Regions from separate parts of the Thermaerobacter composti genome, predicted to be linked through region 1. Evidence: riboswitches for the same ligand, from Rfam matches in the RefSeq annotation. Region 1 holds a riboswitch; each other region holds the start of a gene.
The links. A riboswitch is a leader RNA that binds a small molecule or an ion and turns the genes downstream of it on or off. The one in region 1 is predicted to bind S-adenosylmethionine.
Positions count from the first base shown of each region.

Region 2: linked by a shared signal. The riboswitch ahead of Q5761_RS08170 (methylenetetrahydrofolate reductase) and the one ahead of metX (homoserine O-acetyltransferase MetX) in region 1 are both predicted to bind S-adenosylmethionine.
Region 3: linked by a shared signal. The riboswitch ahead of metE (5-methyltetrahydropteroyltriglutamate--homocysteine S-methyltransferase) and the one ahead of metX (homoserine O-acetyltransferase MetX) in region 1 are both predicted to bind S-adenosylmethionine.

Region 1 is NZ_CP132508.1:1,611,529-1,621,888, forward strand. Features, by position in the region: gene Q5761_RS06570 (hypothetical protein) at 1-59, opposite strand, end outside; gene Q5761_RS06575 (homoserine dehydrogenase) at 165-1,274, opposite strand; gene metX (homoserine O-acetyltransferase MetX) at 1,271-2,467, opposite strand; SAM riboswitch class I at 2,562-2,680, opposite strand; gene Q5761_RS06585 (ABC transporter ATP-binding protein) at 2,720-3,667, opposite strand; gene Q5761_RS06590 (hypothetical protein) at 3,761-4,690, opposite strand; gene Q5761_RS06595 (RNA polymerase sigma factor) at 4,687-5,376, opposite strand; gene Q5761_RS06600 (hypothetical protein) at 5,373-6,092, opposite strand; gene Q5761_RS06605 (hypothetical protein) at 6,089-8,497, opposite strand; gene Q5761_RS06610 (ABC transporter ATP-binding protein) at 8,494-9,405, opposite strand; gene Q5761_RS06615 (DUF1648 domain-containing protein) at 9,694-10,360, shown strand, end outside.
Region 2 is NZ_CP132508.1:2,014,448-2,023,276, reverse strand. Features, by position in the region: gene Q5761_RS08180 (class E sortase) at 1-173, shown strand, start outside; gene Q5761_RS08175 (trans-sulfuration enzyme family protein) at 654-1,880, opposite strand; gene Q5761_RS08170 (methylenetetrahydrofolate reductase) at 2,035-4,629, opposite strand; SAM riboswitch class I at 5,114-5,225, opposite strand; gene Q5761_RS08165 (hypothetical protein) at 5,607-6,005, opposite strand; partial or broken gene Q5761_RS08160 (IS607 family transposase) at 6,289-6,699, shown strand; gene Q5761_RS08155 (hypothetical protein) at 6,673-6,813, opposite strand; gene Q5761_RS08150 (IS110 family transposase) at 6,894-7,364, shown strand; partial or broken gene Q5761_RS08145 (RNA-guided endonuclease TnpB family protein) at 7,372-8,190, opposite strand; gene Q5761_RS08140 (IS256 family transposase) at 8,298-8,829, opposite strand, start outside.
Region 3 is NZ_CP132508.1:2,025,609-2,035,968, forward strand. Features, by position in the region: gene Q5761_RS08185 (carboxypeptidase regulatory-like domain-containing protein) at 1-203, opposite strand, end outside; gene metE (5-methyltetrahydropteroyltriglutamate--homocysteine S-methyltransferase) at 583-3,126, opposite strand; SAM riboswitch class I at 3,245-3,360, opposite strand; gene Q5761_RS08195 (hypothetical protein) at 3,593-4,036, opposite strand; gene cobA (uroporphyrinogen-III C-methyltransferase) at 4,478-6,250, shown strand; gene Q5761_RS08205 (nitrite/sulfite reductase) at 6,256-7,980, shown strand; gene Q5761_RS08210 (phosphoadenylyl-sulfate reductase) at 7,994-8,812, shown strand; gene Q5761_RS08215 (hypothetical protein) at 8,908-9,366, shown strand; gene cysC (adenylyl-sulfate kinase) at 9,389-10,360, shown strand, end outside.

The DNA.
Region 1 (10,360 bases):
TGCTCGGCCTCGAAGGTGCGACGGCACCGATAGCACTGGGCGAGATGCCTGGGGCCCATGGCGCTCCCCCCTGGCGCAACCCGGCGGATCGCGGACGGCACCGCGCCGGCCGCCCCGCCGCCCGACCGGCGCCACCCGTCCCGCACCCGTCCGTCACCTTCAGTTTAACCGCTGCCGCCGCGGGATCCTGCCACCGCGCCGTGCCCCTCGCCCGCCGCAGCCGCTACCGGCGGCCCCTCGGGCGCGGCCGCGATCCCCACGCGGTCCAGCGCGCCCCGATTCAGGTCGGGCAAGGGTAGGCGGTCGCCCCGCCAGACGGCGATGAGGTCGGCCAGCACGGCGCTGGCGGTGGCGTCGCCGCCGGCCCCCGGGCCGGCGAATCGGACCGTGCCCACGGGATCCGCTTCGATCAGGATCATGTTCTCGACCCCGGCGGCCTGCAGCAGCGGGTCGTCGGGGGGCAGCAGCTCCGGTTGGACGGTGAGGCTCGGCACCGCTCCCCGCCAGTCGGCGGTGGCGACCAACCGCCAACGGGACCGACTCTGGGCGCCGGACGCCGTCGCCTCCAGGGCCCGCCGGAAGGCCGGATCGTCCAGGCCGGTGCGGCGGACGCGGTTCCAGTCCACGGCTTCGCCCGTCACCAGCATCGCCAGGATCGCCAGCTTGCGGGCCGCGTCGCGGCCGGACAGGTCGTCGCTCGGGTCCGCCTCGGCATAGCCCGCCTCCTGGGCCGCCCGCACCGCCGCCTCCAGGGTGGCCCCCTGCGCCACCCGGGTCAGCACGTAGTTGCAGGTCCCGTTGAGCACCGCCCGCAGGCGCCGTACGCGGTTGGCCGCCAGGCACCGCAGCAGCGGGCGGATGATGGGCACGCCCCCGGCCACGGCGCCCTCGAAGGCCAGCTCCACCCCTCGGCGCCGGGCCAGGGCGGCCAGCTCCGCCAGGGATTCGGCCAGCAGCGCCTTGTTGGCCGTGATCACCGGGCGGCCGGCCTCCAGGGCGCGGCTCACGTACCGGCGGGCCGGCTCGACCCCGCCGATCAGCTCGATGACCACGTCCACCTCGGGATCGCGCAGCACCCGCTCGGGATCGGTGGTCAGCAGGGAGCGGTCGACCCGGATCGCTCGCGGCTTCTCCGGGTGGCGGACCAGCACCCACTTCAGCCGCGGCACGCCGCCGAGGCGCGCCACCAGCCACGGGGGTGGGCTGAGCAGCCGCCGCGCCACGGCGCTCCCGACCGTCCCCAGCCCCAGCAGGGCCACCGTCGGTCCCTTCACGGGCGCCCCTCCCCCACGGCCACGGCCGCCCCCTCTTCGAGACCGGCGGCGTCCTGGCCGGGTTCGTCCAACCAGTCCATGACCCGCTGGGCGACGCCCGCGGCGTCCACCAGGAAGCTGTCGTGGCCCCAGGGCGCCCGCCACACGTGCCAGGTGACGTCCTTGCCGGCCCGCCGCAGCGCGCGCACCAGCCGGCGCTGCTCCTCCACCGGGTACAGCAGGTCCGAGGCGATGCTGAGCACGTAGACGCGTCCCCGCACGCGGGCCACGGCCTGGTCCAGCCCCCCGCGGTCGCGGCCCACGTCGTGCAGGTCCATGGCCCGGGTCAACGTCACGTAGCTGGCGGCGTCGAACCGGCGCACCAGCTTCTCCCCCTGGTAGTGCAGGTAGCTCTCGATCTGGAAGCGGAAGCGCTCCGCCTCGTTGCGGGGCGCGGTGGCGTAGAGGCCGATCCGCGCCGCCACCGGGTCGTCGTCCGGCGGCACCGCGTCGCGGCCGAAGCGGGCCGCCCACTCGTCCCGGCCCCGATAGGTGGCCATGGCGATCATCCGGGCCAGGGCCAGCCCGCGCCGGGGCGGCCGCTCGGGCGGGTAGTCGCCGCCCTGCCACGCGGGATCGGCGAAGATCGCCTGGCGCTGCGCCTCGTTCCAGGCGATGGCGTGGGGCGACGAGGCGGGCGGTGCCGCCAGCACGGCCACGGCGTCGACCCGGTCCGGGTACGAAACCGCCCACTCCAGGGCCTGCATGCCCCCCAGCGAACCGCCGACCACCAGGGCCAGGCGATCGATGCCCAGGGCATCCAGCAGCCGGCGCTGGGCGTGGACCATGTCCCGCACCGTGACGGTCGGGAAGCGACCGCCCCAGCGCGCCTCCGGCACCTTCGGGTCCACCGGGCTGCTCGGGCCCGTCGAGCCGTAGCAGCTGCCGAGGACGTTGCTGCAGAGGACGAACCAGCGACGGGTGTCGATGGGGCGTCCGGGTCCCACGGCCGCCTCCCACCACCCCGGTCGATCCTGCGGGTCGTGGGCGGCGACGTGGGCGTCCCCGGTGAGGGCGTGACAGACGAGGATGGCGTTCTTCCGCTGGGGATCCCACCGGCCCCAGGTCTCGAAGGCCAGCTCGACCCGGGGCAGGCTGCCGCCCTGTTCCAGCGGCAGCGGACCCACCTCCAATCGGCCGCGACAGGGAATCACCGCGTCCCCCTCCCTCCCGCGCCCGCTCCCTGAAGGGGTTCCGGATAACAAATACCCCTCCCGAGAGGGAAGGGCCGAAAGGATCTCCGGCGCCCTCTCATCTCTCAGGACCCGTGCGGATCCTGCAGGAATTGGCACCTTACCGGCCGCCAAGGCACGGCCGGCGGTTGCCGGGCTTCATTGGGCCAGTCCCTCCGCCACTCTGGATAAGAGAGCAGACGCGCTCGGTTGTCATGACTGTTGAAAGTGATGCTACCACGGGCGCCCGGGCGGGTCAATCACCTGGAGCCTCCTCGGCACCCCGGGCCGATCCGGTTCGTCCGCAATGCAGCGGAGGTACCCCTCCACCGGCCCCGGCTCCACCGGTGCCGCCGCGGGATGGGGACGTCGCCGGGCCAGGAGCCGCAACACCTGCAGGCGACCCTGGCCGGCCCGGGCCGGTTCGTCCCGCCGGCCGGTCACGACGAACCGGCGGCGCAACCGCTCGAGGGCGGGATCGCCGGGGGGCAGGCAGAGCTCCCAGACCCAGCCCGCCGCCCAGGCCGCCAGTTGACTCGGCGTCCCCAGGAACCGCACGGTGCCCCGCTTCAAGACCAGCACGCGGTCGGCGACCTCCGTCAGCTCCCGCAACCCGTGCCCGCCCACGATCACGACCCGCTCCCGCGCCAGCAGGCGGAGGCGGCGAAACAGCTGCTGGCGGCCGCATTCGTCGAGGGCCACCGCCGGTTCGTCCAGGATCAGGATGTCGGGGTCGGCGAGCAGCGCCTGGGCCAGGAAGAAGCGCTGGCGCCAGCCGCGGGAGAGGGTCGCCAGCGGACGGGAGGCGACGGAGGCCAGACCCCACTCCTCGGCCACTTCGGTGACCCGCTCGTCCACCAGGGCGTCCGGGATCCCCTTGAGCCGGGCGAGGTAGCGCAGGGCCGCCGCCACCGTCTGGCCGGGATACACGCTCAGGTCCTGGGGCTTGTACCCCATCTGCCACCGGTAGGCAGCAGGGTCGTCCGCGATCTCCCGCCCCTGCCAGCGCACGCAGCCGCGGGAGGGCGGAAGGACGCCCGCGAGGACGCGCAGCAGGGTGGTCTTGCCCGCGCCGTTGGGCCCCACCACGGCCAGGATGCCGGGGCCTGCGCCCAGGCTGACGTTCCGCAGCACCGGCCGCCATCCGTAGCGCTTCTCCAGCCGGATCGCTTCCAGGTACACGCCACCCAGCTCCCGGGTCGGGGGCCACCAGCCCCGATGCCTTTCCGTCGGCGATGGCGATCCTTCAGCCCGGTTGGGCGGGAGTGGACACCGTCAGTCCCTTGGCGCGGGGGTGGTGGCAGGACGCGCCCCCGTCCGCACCCAAAGGAACGCCCAGACGACCGCCGTGACGGCCAGCAGCAGGACCTTGCCCTGCCACCAGGCGCCCGTTCCCGGCGGCGCCGCCAGGGCCCACACCAGCCCGCTCCCCGCGCCCGGCGGCGCCAGCTGCCGCCAGACCATCGCGGCCCAGAGGGTCATGGCCGCCGCCGGGCCGGTCACCCCGCCCCAGCGCAGGGACAGGACGAAGGCCACCGTGCCCAGGAACAGGAACGGGGCCAGCCAGGCCAACAGCAGGGCCGCGATGTGGACGCCACCGGCAGCGGCCGGTCCCCCCAGGTGCAACGCCAGGGTCGCCAGCGCCAGGAGGATCGCGTCGTAGAGGGTCACCAGGACGAACCGGCCCAACGCCAAGGCCAGCGGATCCACGGGACAGGCCCGTTCCGCCTCCCCCAGGCCGGTGCCCGACCCCCGGAACGCCACCGCCACCCCGCCCACGGCCAGCAGGGGTGCCACCCAGAGGAAGAACGGCACGGACTGGCGCGCCGCGGCCACCAGCAGCAAGGTGGCCGCGAGGGCGGCCGAGCCGAGCCAGAAGGACCGCCCCAGCAACGTGACCTGCGGGCGCAGGACGGCCAAGAGGCCCATCGCGCCGGGCATGCCCGAGCCACCGGTGGCCACCAGGCGCCGGCGGAAGCGCGGGCGGTCCCCGTGGGCCAGGACGGGGCGAAGGCTGTCCAGCAGCCGCTCCGTCATGGCCGGCGTGGGATGGGGGACCGCGTCCTGCGCCAGCCAGGCCAGCACGGTCTCCAGCTGCTCCGGGGACAACCCCCCGGGGACGTCGCCCAGCTCTGCGACGATGGCGTCCCGCAGGCGCCGGATCTGCTCGCCATCGACGGTCCGATCCCGCAGCCGGTCGCTCATCGCGGCCCGACCCCCTCGCGCCAACCGGTCCGGGAGCGCCGGCCATCTCCCGCCGCTCGGCCTCGCCCGCCCGTCTCCGACGGCCTCCGGTGGGGTCGATCGGGCCGGCCGGCCGGGGCGGCTCCCTGCAGCCGGGCGTGCAGGGCCCGCAGGCCGTAGTGCAGCCGCGACTTGACGGTGCCCACCGGCGTACCCAGGATGTCCGCGATCTCCGGCAGCGACAGGTCATGGTAGAAGCGCAGGACGATCACGGCGCGCTGGGCGGGCGGCAGCTCTTGGAGTGCCACCCAGACCCGCTGGCGCTGTTCCTTGCCCTCCAGGACCTCGGCGAGGGAGATGACCCGTCCCCGCGGCGCCTCGGACTCGGCCGACGGGATGCCGGTGTCGCCCCCCGCCACCTCCCGCCGGCAGGCGGCCTTTTGCCAATCGAGGATGCGCCGGGTCAGCACGCGGAAGAGCCACTGCTTCAGCGCACCGGGCTGCTGCACCGTATGCCCCTTCTCCAGGAGCGTCACGAAGGTCTCCTGCACCAGGTCCTGGGCGGCGTGGTAGTCCCGGGTGCACCGCCAGGCGTAGGCCCAGAGCGGCCCGTGATAGCGGCGGACCAGCGCCTCCAGCGAGCTTTGGCTCCCTTCCTGCAGTTGCCGCCAGAGCTCCCCGTCCGTGGGCTGCGCTTCTCGCGTCACCGCAGCCAGCGCTCCTCTCTGCGGAAGCCCAGCGAGGTAAGGACCGCCACCGCCACGGCACCCCCGACCAGCCATCGGCGGTTGGCCGCGTAGTCCAGCGCCAGCGGTCCCGCACGCAGGTACAGGACGCTCAGCGGGTCGACCAGCGTGCCGCTGGAGGCCAGGTCGGCAAGCCAGAAGGCGCTGGCCGCCATGATCCCCCATAGGCTCGCCCGTCCCAGCAACGTCCCCGCCAGGCTCAGCGCGGCCAGCCACAGGGCCGGTGGCACCAGCAGCACCAGCACGTCCGACGCTTGCCAGCGAATCCCCGCCGGCGCGACCGCCGCCGGGTGGGCCGGGTGCCAAGTCGCGGCGGCCGTTGCCGCCCAGGCCCCCACCGCCACCAGCCAGACGACACCGGCCGTGATCGTGCGCACGAGCAGCAGCCGCGTGGCGCCCCCGGGCAGCGAGAGCCGCCACGGGATGGTGCCCTCCTCCCAGTCGCGGCCGGTCACCGTCGCCGTGATGGCGGCGCCCAGCAGCGGGAGAACGAGTTCCATCCCACCCAGGACGAAAGGGGCCGTCAACGGCCCGTTGCGCTCCCGCCAGGCGAGGACCGCCGTCCAGGTGGCCCAGCTCAGGACGACGAGCACCGGCACATCCCGGTCCACGGCCACCCGCAGTTCGTAGAACCAGCGGCGGCGGTAGGGCCGCGAAGGACTTCGCGAACCGATCACCGCCGCTCCTCCTCCCCATGGAGCCGACCGGGTGCGACGCTCCGGCTCAAGCGTTCCCGTGCCTTGGCGGTGATGGCCTCGGCCCCCGGCAACGCCTCCACGGCCTGCAGGAAGCGCTCGATCCGGCTCTGCAACGCATTCGCCAGCGCAGGTCCCGGATCGGCCTCGGGCCCGGCGGGCTCCCGCACCGTCCGCAGGGCGGCCAGACCGGCCTCGACGAAGTGGCGATGGACCGCCCCCACGATCCGGCGCGCCGCGTCTTCGCCCACGCGGGCGGCGACCTCGTCCAGGGTGAGGAACACGGTCGCAGCCACCGGATCCACCACGTCCAGACCCTGCCGCACGCGGTCTCGCACATCGGGGAACGGCCCGGACCGCGGCGTCCCCTCCGCCGCCTCCTGCACCAAGGCCAACGCCTTGGCCCGGATGGCACGGGGGTCTCGAGCCTGGACCATGTGATACCGGACGTTGAGGAACTGGACCGTCCCCAGCTCCACCGACGTGAAGACCACCCGCGTACGGCCGCCTGGACCCGAGACCACCCGGACCGATTCCGCCAGCGGGGCGGCACCCAGCTGGCCGTCGCCTCCCCACCTAAGGGCCAAGGCTAGGGCGTCGGCCAGCCGCTGGCGGCCAGGATCGTCCGTCCCCCGATCCGCCGACGCGAACGACAACAGCTCGTGCTCCCGGACGACCAGCACACCGGGCACCACGAAGGGCTCGGGCACCTCCACCACCACCGGCCGGGGTGTGAGATCGGGGTGCCACCGCGGGGGACCGAGCCAACGGCGATGGTGGTCGACGCGCTGGGCGACCGCCTCCAGCAGCGGGTCCAGCGCGCGGACGTGGTACGGGTGGGCGTAACCTTGGAAGGAGCCGTGCTTCCTGCGGACATAGGTCGCCCCGAAGATCCGCAATTCCCCTGCCCGACCTGCCAGCTGCACCTTCCGGCGCCCGCCGGGAGCCACCGCCTCCGCGACGGACGGCACGTTGCCGATCACCGTGAAGCCGGCAGGCATGGTGACCGTCACGTCCCACCGGGTGCCGTCGGGCGGAGCGGCGAGATCCGGGTAGTAGAGGTGCTCCAGGACCGGCGGGCCGCCTGGGGTGAGCCGCCATGGGCGGTCCGGCCGGTAGTGACAGGTGTAGCGGACCCGGCCGCCGAAGGTCTCGCCCGGGGCCAGGGGAGCCGGCGGGATGAGCTCCGTTCGGCTGCCGGCCAGGGGGCGAACCGGATCCGGGGACGTGGCCCTGGGCGCCGCTCCTTCCACGACGCAGGTCGGTCCGAGGTGGACCGGGATGGACCGGAGCGGTGCCGCGCCAACATTGCGGACGAGCACGTCGGCCTGCGCCCGGTAGCGGGAGCGGTCCTCCTCCAGCTGGACCTGGAGCGTGAGGTGCTCCGCCACCACGGGGGCACGGTCCGCGGCGGGCGCTCCCTGTTGACCCCCGGCTGCCTGAGCCTGGGCGGGCTGCGGCACGTTCCGGAAGCCTGGCCCGATCACCTGTTGCCAGTCCAGATACGCGCGGCCCGCGAGGCCCGCAGCCAGGAGAAGCAGACCCGCGGCTCCGGCCAGCATCCACCGGCGGCGCGGCAAGCCGGCAGTCCCCGCCTCCCGGCGCGGGTGGTAGGTCAGGGCGGCCAGCACGAGCCCCAGCACGGCGAGATCCAACTGGACGAAGCGGCGCCAGAAGTTCAGCGGCTCGTAGGGATAGAGCCCGCTGACCGCCGACGGCTGCAGGAAGATCCCTCGCGGGGGTACGCCCGCCGGCAGGGCCGCCGCCGCGGCCGGCAGGTACGACGTCACCGGCGATGTGGGCATGGCCGTCAACGCCCACAGAACGGGCACGAGTCCATAGGTCAGCAGGGAGGACAGGGGCAAGGCGCCCAGCAGGGTACCGAGGGTGTGGAGCAGGCTGACGCCCGGCAGGAAGTGGCCCCCGTAAAAGGTGGCCAATATCGCGGCCTGCACCGGGGCGTCTCCCTGCGCCGCCTGGAAGAGCGTCGCCACCACGAAGAGCTCCAGGCCGGCCAGACCCCAGGCGAGAAGGCCACCCAGCCAACGGGCCGTCACCCACTCCGCGTTGGAGACGGGCAGACTGTCCACCCACTCCCTATCCTGGGATCCCCGGTCACGCCCCATGGCCGCCGCGGAGGCGAAGAGGACGATGAGGCCGCCAAAGGACAGGCCGTCCCTCAGCAGTTGCCAGGACACGTCCTGGCTGGTCAGGATCGGCGGGACGGGCGCTCTCAAGGGCAACCCCCAGAGATGCATGGCGGCCAGCGCCAGCCAGAAGCCGCCGCTGCGCAACCAGAGGCAGAGCTCCTTCCCCGCCAGAGCCAGGAAGCGGCGCCAGCGTCGGCCGCCCGGATGGATCGTCGGCGCCGCTGCGGATCCCCTCATCCCTCACCCTCCGCCAAGACACCGGACACCAGCCCCACGTAGGCGTCCTCCAGCGTCGGTTCGGCGGGAACGCCAAGGCCGCCGGGATTCTGTCCGGCCACCACCCGGGCGGCCACGCCTGCGCCCGCGGGCCGGACCTTGACCACCGCCATCTCGCCCGGAAGCCGCTGCAGCTCCGTCTCCGACGCCCGGACTTCCCATACGCGGCCCCGCACCCGGGACACCAGCTCCGCGGCGGAGCCGGCAAACAGGAGCCGGCCCTCCCTCAGCACCGCCAGCCGGCTGCAGGTGGCGGCCACGTCGGCCACCACGTGGGTGGAGAACACGATGGTCCGGGTCCGGCCGAGCTCCGCCAGCAGGTCCAGGAACCGCAGGTGTTCCTCCGGATCGAGGCCGGCCGTCGGTTCGTCCACCACGAGGAAGGGAGGGTCGGCCAGCAACGCCTGGGCGACGGCCAGGCGCCGGCGCATGCCGCCGGAATAGGTGCCGCAGAGGCGGTGGGCCGCGTCCAGCAGGTTGACCCGTTCCAGCACCTCCTGGACGCGCCGCCGCCGCACCGCAGGATCCTCGAGGCCGCGCAAGAGGGCCACGTAGTCCAGGAACTCCCGTCCCGTCAACCGGCGATAGACGGCGAACTCCTGGGGGACGTACCCCAGGAGCCGGCGTACGGCCTCCTTTCCACGGGGCAGGCGGTGACCGGCGATGGCGAGGGTGCCCTCGCTGGGATCGAGCACCGTGGCCAGGATGCGCAGCAGGGTGGTCTTCCCGGCCCCGTTGGGTCCCAGCAGGCCGAAGATCCCCGGCCCGATGGTGAGGTCCACCTTCTCCAGCGCGGTGACCCGGCCGAAGCGTTTCGCCAGCCCTCTCGCCTCGACCACGACGCCTCCAGTCCCTGGCTCACCGGCCATGGACGCACCTCCCTCCGCCGCACCTGCCGAATCATCGGACCGTTCCAAGGACGAGACGGGGCACCCATCGGTTCAAACGAGACAAGGGGGCAGGGCCCCGGGGGTCGGCACCGCGGTGGGAGAACGGCGCGTCCGACCGGGAATGGGGGGGACGACGCGGCGTGATCTACGATTTCGCTGTTGGATTGCCCATGTTACGTTGTCCATGGGGTTCGCTGGCTTTCACGGAACCCGTCGCACGAAGCCGGACGCTGGGTGAGGGAACCCCCATGGGAGGGGATCGGTCCCGTGGACCCAAAGTCCCAAGCCCAACTCCTCAAGGAGGCCTTCAGGAAGCCCCCGGGCCCGTGGGAGTGGTTGCTGGAGGGGTTAGCCTTTCTGGCGATGGCGGCCACCTGGGCCGTTGTTCTGGTGGCGTGGTCCCACCTACCCGACCAGATCCCCACCCACTTCGGCCTCGGCGGCGAACCCGACGCCTACGGCCCGCGTCGCTCGCTGTTCCTCCTGGTGGGCGTCCAGCTGGCCATCTGGGTCGGGATGACGCTGCTCATCCTCCTGGTACCCCGCGGAACCATCAACTGGCCTGGGGAGATCACGGAAACCAATGCGCAGCGCGTGGCCACGTCGATACGCGGCATGTTGCGGGGTATGAAGGCCTTCGTGGTCGTACTCCTCGGCTTCCTCGCGCTGGAGACGGTGCTCATCGGCCTTGGACGCCAAGCGAGGCTGGCCGATTGGCTCCTGCCAGTCGCGTTGATCTTGCCGCCCTTCATGCTGGCGGTCGGTCTGGCCTACGGCCTGTCGGGTCCGGAACCCGGCTACGGGCAGGGCACCGGGGGCAAGGGCGGAACTTCGGGGACCGCCGGGCGTCGATCCCCGGCGGTAGGCCAGCCCCGTCGAGGACGCCAGACCCTGTTCTGGAGCTTGGTGCTCCTGGCCCTGCTGGCGCTGGCCT
Region 2 (8,829 bases), 400 kb from region 1:
GGTACCGGTATCGGGTGGAACGCGTCTTCACCGCCCGCCCTGACGACTGGAGCGTGGTCCTCCAGGGACCGCGGCCCGGACTCGTCCTGACCACGTGCCACCCGCCGGGTTCGTCCCGAGAGCGCCTGGTGGTGCACGCGGAGCTGGCGGCGGTGGCGGGAGCGCCCAGGTGACCGCCGCCTCTCGCCGCTGTGCCGGCCGCGACCAGGTGGTGGTGCACGCGGAGCTGCCGGCGGTGGCGGGAGGGTCCAGGTGACGGCCGTCCCCGTCCGCTGGGCCGCGGCCGCGTTCGTCCACGGTTTCGGCGGGCGGCCGACCGTCCCCGCAGGCCGCGTCGCCCTCGGACCCGGCGCCGGCCGGCCCGGGTTCGGACCCGTCCCGGCCCGCCGGGCCCCCTGCAGACGTCGCCCCCACCGGCGACGCCCCGGGGCTCGCCCGGCACCCCGTCGGCCAGCGAGCGGGCGCCGTCCGGCTCCCCGTCCCCGCCGCCCGGCGCCAGGCCCGTCGTGCCCTGGCGCCGGCCGCTTCGCGTCCCTTGGCGGCCGCCGCGGCCCCGGCCCCAGCCGGGGCCAGCGCCGTCGTGCCCTGGCGCCGGCAGCTTCGCGCCCCTCGTCGGCCGCCACGGCCTCGGCCCCAGCCGGGGCCAGCGCCCGTCATGCCCTGGCGCCCGCCGCTTCCCGGGTCGCGAGCTGTCGCAGCGTCGCCTCCGCCCGCTGCCCGGCCTCGACCACCCCGAGGGCCGACGGACCGCCCAGGGCGCCCTCCAGGTCGGCGACCAGGTCGTCCACCGCCTCGATGCCCACCGACAGCCGCAAAAGCCCCGCGTCGATGCCCAGCCGCTTCCGCAGCGCCGCCGGCATCTCCTTGTGGGTCGTGGTGGCCGGGTGGGTGATCAGGCTCTCCACCCCGCCGAAGCTCTCGGCGAAGACGACGAGGCGAAGGCGGGCCAGCACCTGCTCCGCTCGCGCCGGCTCCCGCAGCCGGAAGCTCAGCATGGCACCGAACCCCGCCGCCTGTTGGAGACATCGCCGGAAGAACGGGCTCGACGGCAGGCCCGGATAGTACACGGCGGCCACGGCGGGGTGGGCTGCCAGCCAGTGGGCCAGGGTCAGCGCGTTCCTCTGGGCCCGCTCCATGCGCAGCGCCAGGGTCTTGAGGCCGCGGACGGCCAGCCAGGCGTCATGGGGTCCGAGGATCCCGCCGGTCACCGTCCGGATGGAGGCCAGTTCGTCCGCCAGGGCCGGCGTCGCCGCCACCGCCACGCCGGCCACCAGGTCGTTGTGCCCGGCCAGGTACTTGCTGGCGCTGTGCACCACCACATCGGCCCCGCGGGCCAGGGGCCGCTGGAAGAGGGGCGTGAACAGGGTCGAGTCGACCACGAGCCACAGGCGCCTGGCGCGGCAGAGGGCGGCCAGGCCGTCCAGGTCGGCGACCCGCATCAAGGGGTTGGTCGGGCTCTCCACCAGCACGGCCCGCGTGGACGGGGTCAGGGCGGCGGCCACGGCCGCCGCGTCGGTGGTGTCGGCCAGGGTGTAGGCGATGCCCAGGTGGCGGAAGAGCTCCTCCAGGACGCGCCACGTGTGGCCGTAGAGGTCCTCGGTGACCACCAGGTGGTCGCCCGGCCGCAAGAGGTGCAGCACCGCCGTGAGGGCCGCCATCCCGGAGGCGAAGGCCACGGCGGCGAAGCCCTCTTCGAGCCCGGCCACCGCCGCCTCGAAGGCCTCGCGGGTCGGGTTGTGCAGGCGACTGTAGTCCCACCCCGTGGTCTGACCGGGGCCCGGGTGTTCGTAGGTCGCGGTCTGGTAGATCGGGACGGCCACCGAACCCGTGCGCGGGTCACGGCGGACGCCCGCGTGGACGAGCCGGGTCTCGAGCCGCAGCCCGCGGGGCGCAGGAGGCGGCCCAGCGGCGGCGCCGGGGGCCTCCGCGGGTGCGCCGGCCCCCTCCGGCCCCGGGCCGGCCGGCGTCGGCGACGGGTCCGCTGCGGCTGCGGGCTGCCCGCCTGGACCCGCGATGGTTGCAGCGCGGTCGGGTTCACCCGGCATGGTGGCGCACCTCCCCCTGCTCCACCGGCGATGCCGCACCGGAAGCCGGCAGGAGGTCCGCCCGGGGGCCGATCCCTCCGCCCGGGGTCGACGAGCCGTGGTCGGTCGGCCAGGCCGCAGCCGACCCGGCGGTGGCGGGGCGGGGAGCGGTCGCCCCCGCCCCCTCCGCCGCCGGACGGGGCTCGTCGAACCGGGCCCGCAGTCGCCGGACGAACGCGGCCACCGGCTCGGCCTTGCCGTAGGAGACCACCACGTACACGCCGGCGATGTACGGCCGGGCGGCCTCGACCACCGCCTCGGCCAGCTCCAGCCCCACCTCCAGGCCGCGATCGCCGGCCTTGTCCAGGGCCTCGCGCACGGCATCGGGAATGGAGATGCCCGGTACCTGGTGGTGCAGGTAGTGGGCGTGCCGGCCGCTGTGCAGCGGCATCACCCCCAGGAGGATCGGGACCGGGCAGCCGCCCAGCCGGTCCAGGACGCGCTCCAGGGGCTCGAGCTCGTAGAGCGGCTGGGTCATGACGAAGTCCACGACGCCCACCTCCAGCTTGCGGCGGAACCGCTCCAGTTCCCGCTCCAGGTCGTCCGCGTTGGGGCTCAGGGCGCAGGCGACGGTGAAGTCGACGGGGGCGCCGAGCGGATTGCCCTGGGGGTCCTCGCCGCGGCGCAGCGCGGCCAGCACCTCCAGGAGCCCGATGGAGTCCACGTCGTAGACGGGCGAGGCGCCGCTGTTCCCCAACCGCGGGGGGTCCCCGGTCAGGGCCAGCACGTTGCGCACCCCCAGGGCGTGGGCCGCCAGGAGGTCGGCCTGAAGCGCCATCAGGTTGCGGTCGCGGGTCGTGCAGTGCATGATGGCGTCGATGCCGGCGGCGTGCCGGACCAGGTAGGCGCCCGCCAGGGCGGCCATGCGAGGTCGCGCCATCGGGCTGTCGCCCACGTTGACGGCGTCGGCGCCCGCGGCCGCCACGGTCCGGGCGTCGGCGACGAACTTGGTGGTGACGGGCCCGCGCGGCGGGTCCAGCTCGACGCTGATGACGAACCGGCGGCCCAGCTTCTCCCGCAGCGGGAGGGGTCGCGCGAGCCGGTCCTCCGCCGGCGCAGGCGGCACGCCGCCGCCCGTGCCGCCGCCCCAGGCGGGGGTTCCGGGCCCGGCGACGCCACGCCGGTTCGTCCCCGCCACCGTCGCCGCATCGGGAGCCCCCGGGGTGTCGGCCCGATCGGCCGGGAGGCTAGCTCCCGCCGTCGCCGCCGGGGCGCCGGCGGTCCCCGTCGGGGCGGCAGCGGAGGCCGTCCGGTTCACCGGACCCTCCGGGCCGCAGGGTTCGGCCGGCCCTCGGGGAACCGATGCGCCGCCCGTGGCCCGCACCGCCGACGGAGGCGCGTCGGCCCGCCACCCGCCAGCCTCCCCGGCCGCGGGGCGTGGTGCGGTGGCGCCGGCCTGCCGCAGCCGACGGGCGAGGGTCGCGAAGCGCGCAGGCGACCGGGCGCCGGTGCCCGCGACCCAGCTCACGCCCAACAGGCGCAGCGTCGCCCAGGGGTCGGCTTGCTCCTCGGCGGTGGGGCTTCCGTTCCCCCGCGCCCCGCTCCGGCGGGTGGGACGACCGTCCCCCCGCCCGTCCGGCTGCCCGGGGACGGGTTCGCTCCCCGTTCCCGCAGCCCGCCGGTGCGCCCCAGCGACGGGTTCGTTCCCCGTGTCCCGAGTCCGTCCCCGCGCGCCAACGACGGGTCCGCCGCCCGTGCCCGGAGCCCGTCCGCACGCTTCCGGGGGCTCGGGCGTCTCCGGCTCCCCGAGGCTCACCCACAGGGGGCCGGCCCAGCCGGCGTCGCGCAATGCCGCCAGCCAGGGCGCCGCCTCCGCCGGCCCGCCGGTCACCGCGACGCCGAGGGCGTCGGGCATGCCCGTCGCCTGGAGAGCCGCCACCAGCTGGACCGCCTGGGCGTCCGCCCCCATGGCGCCGGCCTCCCCGCCGGGCTCCCACAGGAGTCCGACCGGCAGCCGGGCTGCCTCGCGGGCGGCCCGAAGCGCCCCGCGGGCCTCGGCCACGGTCCGCGCGGCGATCCAGAAGAGGTCCACGCCGCCGGCCAGGAGGCCCGCCACCTGGTCCCGGTACCAGCCGACCGCCGCCGCGGGATCGTGGTCCGCGAGGGACGCCGCCGCGGGCGGCAGGGGGCCGAGGTAGCCGGCGACCAGGCAGGGCTCCCCGGCCACCTCCCGGGCCGACCGCGCCAGCTTGGCGGCCCAGAGGTTGAGATCCTGCACCTGGGCCGCGGTGGCATCCTGGAGCCAGGCCGCGTTGGCCCATCGCGTATGGGTGCGGATCAGCCGGGCGCCGCTGCGGATGGCGGTGAGGTGGACCGCTTCGACGGGACGGGGGCGCGTGAGCGGCCACCACGCGACCGCGGCGGCGCCCGCCACGGCCGCCCTGCCGGTCCCGTCGGGGTCCGTCCCGCCCTGGGCGCCGGCGTCCCCGGCCTCCGCCGCCAAGGTCCAGGAGGGGTCGGCGTCGGCCAGGGCGAGGAAGGGCGGGGCGAACTGGAGGGGGCCCGCGGGTTCGCCGAGCGGGGTGGAAGGAGCGTCCCTCCCCACCGGCGCGGATGGCGACCCCCCGACCGGAGCGGATGCCGGCCCTCCGACCGGCGCGGACGGCGCCCCCCCGCCCGCGGCGGATGGCGACCCGCCGACCCGCCCGCCGGGGGCCAGGGTCACGTCGGACCGGCCGCGTTCGGCGGTCGACGACCCGGCCCCGGCGATGGCCGGTTCGTCCGGACGGCGCTGGCTTGGGGGCGGCCCAGCGGGGTCGGGCCGGGCAGACGGAAGCTTCAACCGTTGGTCACCTCCTGGCCTGGCGGTCGGGGCGGAGCCCGCTTGGACTGGGAGGTCGGGGCGGAGCCCGCCATCGGCGCCGGTAGGCTCGGCGGGGTCGGCGGCACGGACCGAACGGAGACGCCCCGACCGAAAGGGCCCGACGGACCGACCGAGAGGACCCGACCGAAAGGACCCGACCGAAAGGAAACGCCCCTTCCGAAGGAGGAAGGGGCGTGCTACGTCGTGTTCGATCCCCGTCCCCCTTCTCTCATCTCTCGGCATCCCCAGCGGGGAGCCGCGGGAGTTGGCACCGCACGACGGCGTCGCCGGTTGCCGCGGCGTCATCGGGCCCGTCCCTCGACCGCTCTGGATAAGAGAGGGGTTGCCGGTGTACCGGCTGGGTCCATTGTCAACGGAAGATTAAGGCCAGTATAGCCGGGTTCCTGCAGCGCCGCAACCGGCCGCAATCCCTCAGCCAAGGCGGAACCGAGGGGGTCTCGGCCCCCTCAACATGGGGAACTCGTAGCGAGGGGACGTGCTGGGCCGATGCCTCTCGCCAGCGGTCGTGAGGATCGGGCCACCATGGGCGAGCCGGACCGGGCGGCCCGAGCCTGCCGCGAACGCTGCGCGCAGCTGGACGCCGTCCAGCACAGGTCTCCATCGCTGGGTTGAAGCCGTACCGGAGCCGGAGACGAAGCCGCAGGAGGAGGAAGCGGGGGAATCGTGGGAGGTGCTCCGCGAGACGGCCCAGGAGGCGATCAGCCGCCGCGGGCGTAGAGGCCGATCAGGGCCGCCAGGATGGTCGCCCACACCGCCAGCGTGCTGACCCACAGGGTGCGGTGGTCCCGCCGCAGCGCGGCGATCTCGTCCCGCAGCCCCCGTTCCAGGACGGCCATGTCCTGGCGGATGTTCCGGATCTCCTGCCGAACTTCCTCGCGCAGTTGCGCGACCTCCTGGCGGACGTCCTTGACCTCTTGGCGGACATCCTTGATCTCCTGGCGGACGTCCTTGACCTCCTGGCGAAGGTCCTTGATCTCCTGTTCCACCCAACGCCGCAAGCCCGCGTTCTGTTCCGTCAGGTCCTTGAGGCGCTCAAGGATCAGCCAGGCCTCCGTTGGTCCGTCGGGCTCGCGGGTGACGGCCGCCTCGCCGTCCACCGATCTCCCGTCCTTCCTCGTATTTCCATCCCAACGATAGCACACGGTTGCCGGGCCCAGCAACGGGAAGGTCCGCCGAGCCTGTGGACACCGTCGCAACGCACCAGAGCGGCCGCCGGCGTGAACCGGCGTTAAAATGGGGACGTGATCGGGAGGACGCAGGGTGGCCCCAGGGTGGCCCCTTGCCCGGGGGGCGAAGGGGTGTGCCCCGTAGGGCGGGGGTCGTGAACAGCTCGTCGAAACATAGTCAGACATAGGCAAACATATGTGCAATATTTCGGGTATGAAGCTATCCAAGTGGGCTAAGCGTGAAGGAATCAGTTACATCACCGCCTGGCGCTGGTGCAAGGCGGGTCGGTTGCCCGTCCCTGCTCGGCAGACACCGGCCGGGACCATTCTCGTGGACCTGCCTGCTCCGGCGAGAGGGAAGACGGTGGTGTACGCCCGCGATTCCTCTCACGACCAGAAGAGCGATCTTGACCGTCAAGTTGCCCAGGTCACGAAGTGGGCTACGGAGCACGGGTTTCACGTGGACCAGGTAGTCACAGAAATCGGGTCCGGACTGAACGGGAAACGGGCGAAGTTGCGCCGACTCCTGGCCGACGCATCGGTTGCAACCATTGTGGTGGAACACCGTGACCGGTTGGCCCGCTTTGGAGTGGAGTACCTAGAAGCCGCTCTCGCCGCACAGGGTCCCGCCGGAGGCAAGCCGCGTGTTGCGCCGGCTGTTGCGCCTGCGGCAGCGCACCGACAGCCGCCGCAAGGCCGTGGGCAACCATTTGCGGGCGTTGCTGCGCCGACACTTCATCGCGGTGCCTGCGGGCAAGGACGTGGCCGTGTGGCTCCAGAACCATCCCGGCACGCTGGAACGCTTGTCGGCCGACGACCGTGTGCTCCTCGGCTCCCTGCTCCGCCAGTACCGGGTGCTCCAAGAAGAGGTGGAGGCCCCTCACGGCCGAGGTGGCCGCGCGGGTTCAGGATCACCCCATCGTCCAGTGCTTGCTCACCATCCCCGGGGTCAGCCTAATCACGGCGGCCACGATCGATGCCTACCTGGGGGATCCGCGCCGGTTCCGCGGGCCGAAGCAGGTGAAGCGCGATGCCGGCCTCGACCCATCGGTGTACCAGTCGGGCCAGCGCAACCGCCGGGGACGGACGAGCAAGCACGGCTGCACGGCCCTGCGGGCGGCTTTGATCGAGGCCGCCCAGACCACCGTGCGTTGGGGCGACGGGCCTCTGGGGAGCCTACCGACGGCTCCGGAAGAAGAAGGGTCACTCCGTGAGCGTGGTGGCGGTGGCGGGGCGGCTGTTGGTCACCGCCTGGCGAATGATGCTTACGGGCGAGCCTTATCGCGGTGAGAGGCCCTTAGCCACCCAGCGCAAGCTCCGGATGGTCCGCCGCCGAGCTGCCCAGGCCCGCGATGGGAAAGCGATCATCGCCACGGAGCTGGGCTTTCGGTGCGCTGTTGCACCGGAGCGCCATCCGTATGGACACCCAAAGACAAAAGACAGAGGAACGGAGGCAAGCACGCGTTCCGGCTTGACGTCCAACAGGAGTGTATTGAAGTTGGCGGCGGATCGCCGCCAGGGATGCATCGGCCAGCGCCCGGGCGAGCCGGTGGTTCTTCAACATGCCCGCCACGTGCAGCCGTTCGACCACCACCACGCCATAGGTGGTCGCCAGGTGGTGCGTCAGCTTGTGAAGGGTGTCCTGGCGAATGTGCCGAACCCGCGCATGGAGCCGGGCCAGCCGGCGGCGGGCCTTTTGCCACCTGCGGCTGCCCTTCTGGCGACGGGCCAGGGCGCGGCTGGTCCGGGCCATCTTCCGGAGGGCTTTTCCAGCGGCCGCGGGTTCGGCCACACTTCGCCCGTCGAAAGGACCGCCAGGTGCCGCACCCCCGCATCCACGGCCACCACCCGCCACCCGCCACGGGAACCGGGACCGGCCCGGCGGCCGCTCCACCTCGCAGGTGAAGCTGACGAACCACCGGCCGCCTTCCCGCGACACCGTGGCCGCGAGGATGCGGGCCGTCCCCGCCTGGATGCGCCGGCGAAGAGCCGTGGTCGGCTCGTGGGTCTTCACCCGCCCGATCCGGGGCAGGACGACGTGGCTTTGGTCGTCCACCCGGATCGCGCCGGTGGTGAACCGCACCGACTGCCGCCCCCGCCCCTTCTTCCGAAAGCGCGGGAATCCAACCCGGTGGTCCTATCGTACGAGGGCCTCACGCCGCGGCAGAAAGGCCGTGTCCCGGCAAGTGGTGGAAAAGCGGCTCCCCCTCGGGTTCCATGGGCTTACCTCGCTGCAACAGCCAAGGCGCTTACCGAGTCACTCCCCAACGCGTCACCGCCCTTGAGCTTCGCCATCGACGCCTGGCTAAAGTACCGCCGCTGCACCAGCCACTCGTCCTGCTGCTCCTCCAGCAGCGCACCCAGCAGGCGCAGCACCGCCGCCACGTTCGGGAAGATGCCCACCACGTCGCACCGCCGCGCCAGCTCGCGGTTCAGCCGCTCCAGGACGTTCGTCGAGTGGATCCCCCGCCAGTGCTCCGGCGGGAAGTCCATGTAGGCCAAAACCTCCTCCGCGGCCTCCCGCAGCAGGCTCGCCACCTGGGGGAACCGCCGCTCCAAGTTTGCCGCCACCTGCTCCAGCTGCTGCCGAGCCGAGGCACGGTCCGGCTGGGCGAAGATGGTCCGTACCAGCGCTGCCACCATGGACTGGGCGTGCTTGGGCACCCGCGCCAGCAGGTTCCGCATGAAGTGCACCCGGCACCGCTGCCACGTGGCGCCTGCCAGCACCTCACCGATGGCTCGCTTGAGGCCCTCG
Region 3 (10,360 bases), 410 kb from region 1:
GCCAGCGCGGTGCCCCACACCCGTGTCGCCCGGCCGATGGCCGCCCCTCGCGGCCACCGATCCGGGCACCGGGGACGGAATCGCCCCGGAGCCCCTGTCGTCGCCCGCGCCCGTCGGGGCGGCCGTCCGCCCGAGACGTCCACCGGCACGATCCGTCCTGGCCAGGCGGTCGCGTTCCCGCGGCTCCGCGGATCTCCCTGCATGGCTCTCCTCCCCCAGACCGACTGAATGGTCGTTAAGTGTTACAGGCATTCGTGGGGCTCGACCTTTTTCTGACAAGGGGAGGCGCCGTGTTGCTGACAAGCGGAGGCGGTCTGCCCATGGCAGGCCGCCTCCGCCAGGCCGGTGGCGTCGGGGCGCCGCCGCGCCGCGGCAGGCGGGGCGGGCCGCGGGGTCCGCAAGGTTACCCGCCCGACCCCGCCGCCTGGGGCTTCTCCCCGGTCCGCACCGCGCATCCCAGCCCCGCCGCCGGCGGCTTGTCCCCCGTCCGCACCAGGCGGCCCGGCCTCGCCGCCGGCGGCTTGCCCCCCGTCGGCGCCGCGCGTCCCGACCCCGGCGGCGGATCGCCCCCGCTCCCCCGGGCTACCGCCGGCCGGCGGGCACCGCCGCCCACTCCTGGCGCAGCTCCCGCGCGGCCTGGACCATGTGGCGCAGGGCGGGTTCGACCTCCTCGTAGCGCCGGGTCTTGAGGCCGCAGTCGGGGTTCACCCAGAGCTGCCCGGGGTCCAACACCGACGCCGCCTTGCGCAGCAGATGCTTGATCTCGTCCACCGACGGCACCCGCGGCGAGTGGATGTCGTACACGCCGGGGCCGACGTCGCTGGGGTAGCGGTGCTCGCCGAAGGCGTCCAGGAGCTCCATCCCCGACCGGGACGCCTCGATGAGGATCACGTCGGCGTCCAGGGCGGCGATGGCGTCCAGGATGTCGTTGAACTCCGAGTAGCACATGTGGGTGTGGACCTGGGTCTCGTCCCGCAAGCCGCCGGTCACCAGGCGGAAGCACTCGGTGGCCCAGGCCAGGTAGGCCGCGCGATCGGCCCGCCGCAGGGGCATGGCCTCGCGGAAGGCCGGTTCGTCGATCTGGATCACCCGGATCCCCGCTGCCTCCAGGTCCTGGACCTCGTCGCGGATGGCCAGGGCGATCTGGCGGCACGTCACCTCCCGCGGCTGGTCGTCGCGGACGAAGGACCACTGCAGGATGGTGACGGGTCCCGTCAACATGCCCTTGACGGGCCGCTCCGTCAGGGACTGGGCGTAGGTGATCCACTTCACCGTGATGGGGCCGGGCCGGGCCACGTCGCCGTAGAGGATCGGCGGCTTGACGCATCGGCTGCCGTAGCTCTGGACCCAGCCGTGGCGGGTGAAGGCGAAGCCCTCCAGCTGTTCCGCGAAGTACTCCACCATGTCGTTGCGCTCGGGTTCGCCGTGGACCAGCACGTCCAGGCCCAGCTCCTCCTGCAGCCGGATCACCCGGCGGATCTCGGCGCGGATGCCCTCCTCGTAGGTCGCGTCGTCGATCTCCCCCCGCCGCCACCGGGCCCGGAGCCGGCGCACCTCCGGCGTCTGGGGGAAGGAGCCGATGGTGGTGGTGGGAAGGAGCGGCAGCCCGAGCCGCTCCCGCTGGCGCGCGCGGCGCTCGGGCGCCTTGGAGGGCCGCCGGGCGTCGTCGGGCTGGAGCCGCGCCACCCGCTCCTGCACCTCGGGCCGGGTCCGGCGGGGCGAGCTGCGACGGGCGGCCACGGCCGCACGACTGGCGGCCAGGGCGTCGGCCACGGCCTGCCGCCCCTCGTTCAGGGCGCGGGTGAGGACGGCCACCTCCTCCAGCTTCTGCTTCGCGAAGGCCAGCCAGCCCTTGATCTCCGGGTCGAACTCCGTCTCCAGCTCCAGGTCGATGGGCACGTGCAGCAAGGAGCACGACGGCGCCACGAAGATGCGTTCGGGTCCCAGCACCTCCCGGGCGCGTTCGAGGCGCTCCAGGGCCGCCTCCAGGTCGGTCCGCCAGACGTTGCGGCCGTCGACCACGCCCAGGGACAGGTGCAGGGTCGGCGGCACGCCGGCCGCGAGCACCTGCTCCAGCTGGCCGGGATCCCGCGCCAGGTCGAGGTGCAGGGCCTGCACGGGCAGGCTCAGGGCCAGCTCCAGGTTGTCCCGCAGGCCCTCGAAGTAGGTGGCGAGGAAGAGCTTCAGCCCCGGGGCCGCCTGAGCCAACTCCGCGTAAGTCCGTCGGAAGGCGTCCCGGGCCGGTTCGTCCAGGTCGAGGACCAGGAAGGGTTCGTCCAGCTGGACCCACGTGGCGCCGGCGGCCTGAAGCTCCCGCAGCACCTGCCCGTACACGGGCAGGAGGCCGTCGAGCAGGGCGAGCCGCGGATCGGACGAGACGCCCTGGGCCACCCCGGCGGCCGAGGGCGCCGGGGCCGAACCCTGGCCAACCGACCCGGACGAACCGGCCGACCGGCTCGCGGACCCCGGCCTGCTGCCGTCGGCGGCCGCGGACGCCGTGGCGCCGCGAATCTTCGCCAGCAGGAGGAAGCTGACCGGCCCCAGCAGCACCGGACGCGCCTCGAACCCCAGCGCCCGGGCCTCGCGGAACTCCTCCACCACCTTGCGGGACGCCAGGTGGAAGGTCTGGCCTGGCTCCAGCTCGGGCACGATGTAGTGGTAGTTCGTGTCGAACCACTTGGTCATCTCCAGGGCGGGGACGCCCTGGCCGGGCGTCCCCCGGGCCATGGCGAAGTAGACGTCCAGGGGCACCCCCGGGGGAGCGGCGGCCGGAGCGTCGCCGGATCCCGCGGACCCGTCCGCCCCGAGCCCGCCCTCGGCGCCGGTCGTGGCGCGACGCGCGGTGGCAGGGTCGCCCGACCCCTGCGGCGTCCAGCCGTAGCGGGCCGGGACGGCGCCCACCATGCAAGCCGTGTCCAGCACGTGGTCGTAGAGGGAGAAGTCGCCGGCCGGGACCACGTCGAGGCCGGCCTGCCGCTGCAGCTCCCAGTGGCGACGCCGCAGCTCGGCGGCCCTGCGGAGCAGCTCGTCCGCCGGGATCTTGCCGTCCCAGTAGGCCTCGAGGGCCTGCTTGAGTTCCCGGCCCGCGCCGATGCGGGGGAAACCCAGGTTCGTCGCCAGCGCCATCGATCCTCGCCTCCTCGGCCGGGCGGGATCGCCCCCTGCGGGGGTCGCCTCCCTCCCGGGGTCGATCCCGCCCGACAAATGAAAACCCTCTCCGGGAAAGGAGAGGGGGCCTCGCCTTTCCCTATCTCCCGGGAGGACGTCTCCCGCGGGAATTGGCACCGTGCCGCCGCGTACGCCCGGCGGCCGGTTGCCGTGGCGTCATCGGGCCCGTCCCTCGGCCACTCTCGATAGGGCGTCGTGCTGGGGTATGACTGGGATCGCGCCGCGGTCGCCCAGTGAGCGCGGGCCGCGGACGTTGGGGACTGCTATTCGGGGTGCGGACGCGAAGTCCTTCCCCCGGCCACCTCCCTTCACGGCGTCGCGAGCCGCTTCCTGCAGGGCGCCGGGCCGCGGCGTCTGGGCCTGCCATCGCCTCCAACCCGCCATCGGCGCAGGCTCGGGCTCCCCCGTCACAGGTCGATGCCCGTCAAGGGCGGACCAGGTCGCGCCACTGCTGCCGGTACATCCACGCCATGTCCCAGTAGGCGAGCCACGTCCGCTCCTTCCAATGGGCTAGCCGCTCCGGGTCCCGCACCAGCAGCGCGATGCCCCGGCTGGCCCAGAACCGCAGGGGCAGCGGCGCCGCGACCAGGTCGACGACGTCGACGGGCAGCCGCACGACCCTTTCGCACGCGCGCCCGATGGCGGCTAGCGTCGCCTCGTCGAGGGGCCACCCATCCCGGCTGTGGAGGGCGACGTCGAGGTCCCTGTAGGGCAGTCCCTCGAAGAACGATCCGAAGCCCAGCGCGAAGTCCAGCTCGTCCCACTCCGCGAGCACGCGCCCGACGGCCATGCCCAGCGCTTCGCGCTCCGAATCGGCCGCCGCCGGGAACACCCGTCGCAGCCCCTCATCCACCACGCTCCTCGCCACCCTTCTCCCTCAGGTCCTCGACGGCCTCGACGAACCGGTCGAGATCGCCCAGGCTGTCCCGGAGATGGCGGTGAAGGACGCGAGCATCCACACCCCAACCATCCCCTCGACGCGATGCAGGGGCTCCGGCGTCGTCGCCAGGGGCGGCCGGTGCCCGAGGTGCGGCTCGCCGCCATGCCCACGGCGCGGCTCGCCGAGCCGGCACGCCGTACGCCTCCGTCACGACGATTCTACCCGATACGCGTCCGTACGCGCCGCGACCTCCGCTGCATCCCCTCCCCACAGCCCTCGATGCCCCCTGGCGTCCGGGAGGAGGCCTTGACACCACCCGCCCACCCGACTTCAATGGGGACTAAGTAAACTAACTCAATCGTATTTGTTGGGAATAGGGTGCTCCGCAGCGGAGCGCCACGAGGACCGACGCGGGTGGGAGCGACGCCTGTGGGAACCGATGGTGGGCTGCGAGGACCCGACGGCACCGCGCCCGGTCGCGTTCCTTACTATCCCGTCATGCTCGATCTGCGGGACCGGCCGTGCGTGGTGCTGGGCGGGGGTCGCGAAGCCGAGGCCAAGGTGCGCGGGCTCCTGGACGCCGGCGCTCGGGTGACGCTGGTGGCCGCCACGGCCACGGAGGCCCTCGCCCGCTGGGCGGCCGAGGGTCGGATCCGCTGGATTCGGCGCGAGTACCGACCCGGCGACCTGGCCGGGTTCGTCCTGGTCATCGCGGCCACCGGCGATCCCGACCTCAACCGGCGGATCCGCCGCGAGGCCGACCGGCGCCACCTGTGGGTCAACGCCGTCGACGACCCGCCCCACTGCAGCTTCATCCTCCCCGCAGTGCATCGCCAGGGCGACCTGGTGGTGGCCGTCGGGACCGGCGGGCAGAGCCCTGCGCTGGCGGCGCGCCTGCGCGACCGGCTGGCCCGCGAGCTGGGGCCGGAGTACGCCACCTGGATCGCGCTGCTCGGGTCGATGCGCCCGGCGGTGGCCGCCCGCATCCCCGATCCCGACCGGCGACGGGCCCTCTGGTACCGCATGGTGGACTCCGAGGGGCTCGCCCTGGTCCGTCGTGGGGACGTGGAGGGAGCGCGCCGACTCCTCGAGGCCCTGCTCGACGCGGCGGCCGGTGGGCCGGCGGACGCGCCCCCTGCGTCGGCCGCGCTGACGCCGCACCCGACCAGCCGCCCCGGCGACGCGGCACCGGACCCTCGGGCCGACGGGTTCGCCGAAGGGGCGGACCCCGCACCCACGGCCGTGGCCACGACGAGGGTCGGGACGGCGCCGGCCGGTGCGATCTCGGGCTCGGCCCACGGCGTCCAGGGCCGCAGCCGCCAGGCGCCCGCTGAGCCCAGCGTGCCCAGCCCCCTGCCGGGGCACCCTCAGCCGACGCGCTCGCCCAGCCACCAGGGCCCGGGTACCGTCTACCTGGTCGGTGCCGGCCCCGGGGACCCCGAGCTCTTGACGTTGCGGGCCGCCCGGATCCTGGCCGAGGCGGACTGCGTGCTCTACGACCGCCTGGTCTCGCCCGCCGTGCTGGCCCGGGTGCGCCCCGGCGCCGAGCGCATCGCGGTGGGCAAGGCGCCCCGTGGCGCCGGCGGGTCGATGGCCGCCTGGAGCCAGGAGGCGATCCTGGATCTGTTGGCCGACCGCGCCCGGCGCCACCGGGTGGTGGTCCGCCTCAAGGGCGGCGATCCCATGGTCTTCGGCCGGGGCGGGGAGGAACTGGCGGAGCTGCGCCGCCGCGGCATCCCGGTCCAGGTCGTGCCCGGGGTGACGTCCGCGGTGGCGGCGCCCGGCTTGGCGGGCATCCCCCTGACCCTGCGCGGGGTGGCGTCGTCCTTCACCGTGGCCAGCGGCCACTGTCAGGCCGGTTCGTCCCAGGACTGGGCCCGGCTGGCTGCCGCCGACACCCTGGTGGTGCTCATGGGCGTGGCGAACCGCCAGGCCACCGCGCGGGCGCTGATCGAGGCGGGGCGCCCGCCCGCCGAGCCGTGCGCCTTCGTGGAGTGGGCCAGCTGGCCCCGGCAGCGGGTGATCCGGGCGACCCTGGAGGCGGTCGCCGCCGGCTGCGTCCAGACGGAGGCACCGGCCGTATGGATCATCGGCCCGGTGGCCGCCTGGGCGGACGAACCGGCGATCCGGGGCACCCCACCGGCCGCCCGGGTCGACGCACCCTCGTCCCCGGCTCCCGTCCGCGGAGCGTCCAGGAGGTGACCCTCATGGCCGGCCTCAACCCGCCCGAGGTCCCCAGGACCCCGGCGAGTCCGTCGTCCGCGGAAGGTGCCAGCCCCCCACCGGCCGGCGCCCATCCGCGGGGTTCGGATCGCGACGGCGCCCGCCCCGGCCGGGCGCGGCGCGAGCGGCGCCCGCTGACCTGGGAGGAGGTGCGCCGCCGCAACTACGTGGAGCGCGTCAAGCACGAGAAGCTGCCCTTCGACCTGCTGGACGAGCTGCCGCGGCTGGCCGCCACCCACTACGAGGACATCCCGGAGGACGACATCCTCCGCCTGCAGTGGTGGGGGCTCTACCACGACAAGCCCAAGGTCGGCACCTTCATGATGCGGGTCAAGATCCCGGGCGGCATCGTCACGCCCCAGCAGCTGCGGGTGATCGGCGAGATCTCCCGCCGCTTCGGGCGCAACAGCGGCGAGATCTCGACCCGCCAGAACATCCAGATCCACTGGATCGAGCTCAAGGACGTGCCGGCCATCTTCGACCTGTTGCGGCAGAACGGCCTCACCACCGCGGGGGCGTGCGGCGACATCCTGCGCAACATCACCGGTTGCCCGGTGGCGGGGATCGACGCCGGCGAGCTCTTCGACACGCGACCCTACGTGCGGGCCCTGGCCGACTTCTTCTACCACAACCGCGAGTACAGCGACCTGCCGCGCAAGCACAAGTGGACCCTGGCGGCCTGCCCCCACCAGTGCAACGCCCCGGAGATCCACGACGTCGGGCTGGTGGGCACCGTGGTCGACGGGCAGCCGGGCTTCGCCGTGCTGGTGGGGGGCGGCCTCTCCACCTACCCGCGCCTGGCCGAGCCCCTGGGCGTGTTCGTCCCGCCGGAGGAGCTCATCGACTTCCTCCGGGCGCTCTTGGAGGTGTGGAGCAACGACCTCACCTACCGGGCCAACCGGGCCAAGGCGCGCTTCAAGTTCATGGTGGAAGACCACGGCCCCGAGGCGATCCGCCGCCGCATCGAGGAACGCCTGGGCCGCCCGCTGCGACCGCTGGCCGAGGTGCCCCGGCCCGCCGGCCGCACGGGGCATCTGGGGATCCACCCCCAGAAGCAGGAAGGGCGCTACTACATCGGCTTCCCCGTCTTCCCCGGCCTGATCTCCGGCGACCAGATGGTGGCCGTGGCCGACCTGGCGGAGGCCTACGGCGAGGACGTGCGCTTCACCCGCGAGCAGAACCTGATCATCACCGGCATCGCCCGGGCCGACGTGGACCGGGTGGTGGCGGCCATGGCGGAGCTCGGCTTCCCGCTGGACGTCAACCCGGTGCGGGGCGGCAGCATCGCCTGCACCGGCAACCCCCACTGCAACTACGCCGTGGGCGACACCAAGCCGCAGCTGGTGCGGCTGGTGGAGCGGCTGGAGGCCCGCTTCGGTGAGGCCATCGCGGACCTCCACATCCACCTGGACGGTTGCCCCCACGCCTGCGGCCAGCACTGGGTGGGCGACATCGGGATCCAGGGGACCACGGCCCGGGACGAACGCGGCGAGAAGATCCCGGCCTACGACATCCTGCTGCGGGGCGGGCTCGGCCCGGAGGCGGCCATCGGCCGGCCGGTGGCCCGGCGGGTGCCCGCCGACCGGCTGGGCGACTACGTGGAGCGCCTGGTCGCCTTCTACCTGGCCGAGCGGCGCCCGGGGGAGTCGCCCCAGGCCTTCTTCCGCCGGCACGACGACGCGCAGCTGCTGGCGGTGATGGAGGGTTGAAGGAGGGATCGCCGTGCAGCCGTCGAGCACGCCCTCGCGCCCCGCGCTGATGGACGACTACGAGGCGGGCCAGTGGGCCGTCCACTTCGAGGACCGGGAGCCCGAGGACCTGCTGGAGTGGGCCTTCGAGCGGTTCGGCACCCAGCGCCTGGCCCTGATCTCGAGCTTCCAGGCCGAGTCCAGCGTGCTGATCGACATGGCCTGGCGCATCAACCCCCAGGTGCGGGTGATCACCGTCGACACCGGGCGACTGCCCCAGGAGACCTACGAGCTGATCGACCGCGTGCGGGAGCGCTACCGCATCGCCGTCGAGGTGGTGATGCCCGATCCCGTGCTCATCGGCCGCATGGTGCGGCGCCACGGGATGAACCTGTTCTATCGCGACGTCAACCTGCGCCTTCTCTGTTGCCACCTGCGCAAGGTCCTGCCCCTGCAGCAGGTGCTGGAGGGCCTGGACGCCTGGGTGACCGGCCTGCGGCGCGCCCAATGGGCGACCCGGGCCAACATCCGGAAGGTGGAGATCGACCACGACCACGGCGGGCTGGTCAAGCTCAACCCCCTGGCCGACTGGAGCGACGACGACGTCTGGGATTACATCCGCCAGAACGACGTCCCCTACAACGCCCTCTACGATCGGGGCTACACCAGCATCGGCTGCGCCCCCTGCACGCGCCCGGTGGAACCCGGCGCCGACCCCCGCAGCGGCCGCTGGTGGTGGGAGAAGGACGCGCCCAAGGAGTGCGGGATGCACTGCCCCATCGAGACCGGCGGCTTCGAGCACGAGGTGGAGGCGATCCTCGGGCACGACCTGGGCGGCCAGCTGAACGAATAGGGCGCAGCCTGGGTCGCCGCGGGGAGGATCGCGGACGCGGCGGCGCCACCAGGGACCGGGACGGGGCGCCGTCGGCCAAGAGGGGGGTGGGTCCATTGCCCGTGCACCTGCCAGGGGAGACGGCGGCCATCGTGCGCCAGGAGGCGGCCGCCTTCGCCGCCCAGGCCGCCAGCCCCGCCGTCCGCGAGGCCTTCGACCGGCTGGCCGCCGCGGCGGCGGAGGGCTCCGTGCCCGACGACCTGCTGGCGCTGCTGGGCCAGCTCCTCCAGCTCACCCTGACCAGCGGCCGGATCGCGGCGCGCTATGGCCCGCGGGAGGAACAGGCCCTGGGGGAGGTGTACCGGCGCACCCCGCCGGGACGGGAGCTGGAGGGGCAGGTGGCCGCGGTCAACGCGGCCCTGGCCGCGCTGGAGGGGCTCCCCCTGGAGAGCCTGCGCCTGGCGGCGGCGGGTCCGGGCCGGTTCCGCCTGGCCGTGGAGGCCGGCGGTCGGCGGCTGGTGCTGGACCTGGGTCCGACCGACGCCACGGCGCGTAGCCTGGAGCTGGCGATCTAGACGGGAAAGGTGGTGCTCGACCTTGCCCCACCGCGGGGTGACGGTGTGGTTCACCGGCCTGCCCGGAGCCGGCAAGTCGACCCTGGCCCGCCAGGTGGCGGGCCGGCTGCGGCAGCAGGGCCTGCCCGTCGAGGTCCTCGACGGCGACGTCCTGCGCCAGAGCCTGTGTCGCGACCTGGGCTTCTCCGCCGACGACCGCCGGCGGCAGGCGGAGCGGGCGGCCTGGGTGGCGGCGACCCTGACCCGCCACGGGGTGATCGTCCTGGTGGCGGTCATCGCCCCCTACAGGGACAGCCGGGAGCAGGCCCGACGCGAGATCGGCGACTTCCTGGAGGTGTACGTGCGGGCGCCGCTGGAGGTGCTGATCCAGCGGGACCCCAAGGGCCTCTACCGCCGGGCGCTGGCCGGCGAGCTGCGCGGCCTGACCGGCCTGGACGACCCCTACGAGGAGCCCCTGCAGCCGGATCTGGTCTGCGACACCGCCCGCGAGACCGTCGCCGAGAGCACGGCCCGCGTCCTCGCCCTGCTGGAGGAACGCGGCTACGTGCCGGCGGATGCCGCGGCGGCCCGTGGGGCCGGTGCCGGCGGATCGCCCGGCGGCTCCACCGGGGCGGAGCCCGACGCCACCCCGGGCCGCGGGGGGCCGGTGCCGGGGGACGGCGCCGCGACCGGCGATGGCCGGCGCGGGGTGGCGGTCGCGGGGCGGCGCCCCGCGACCGCCACCGCGGCGGGACCGGGTACGGCCGCCGCGGCCGTGCCGGGCCCCATCGCCCCCCACGGCGGTCGGCTGGTGTGGCGGGTGCTGGGCGGTGAGGCACGCCGGGCCGCCCTGGAGCGCGTCGCCGCCCTGCCCCGGCTGCCGCTGGACGAACTGGCCGCCGCCGACCTGGAGCTCCTGGCCACCGGCGCCTACAGCCCGCTGACCGGCTTCATGGACCGGGCGGACTACCAGGCCGTGGTGGAGGCCATGCGCCTGGCCAGCGGCGTGGTGTGG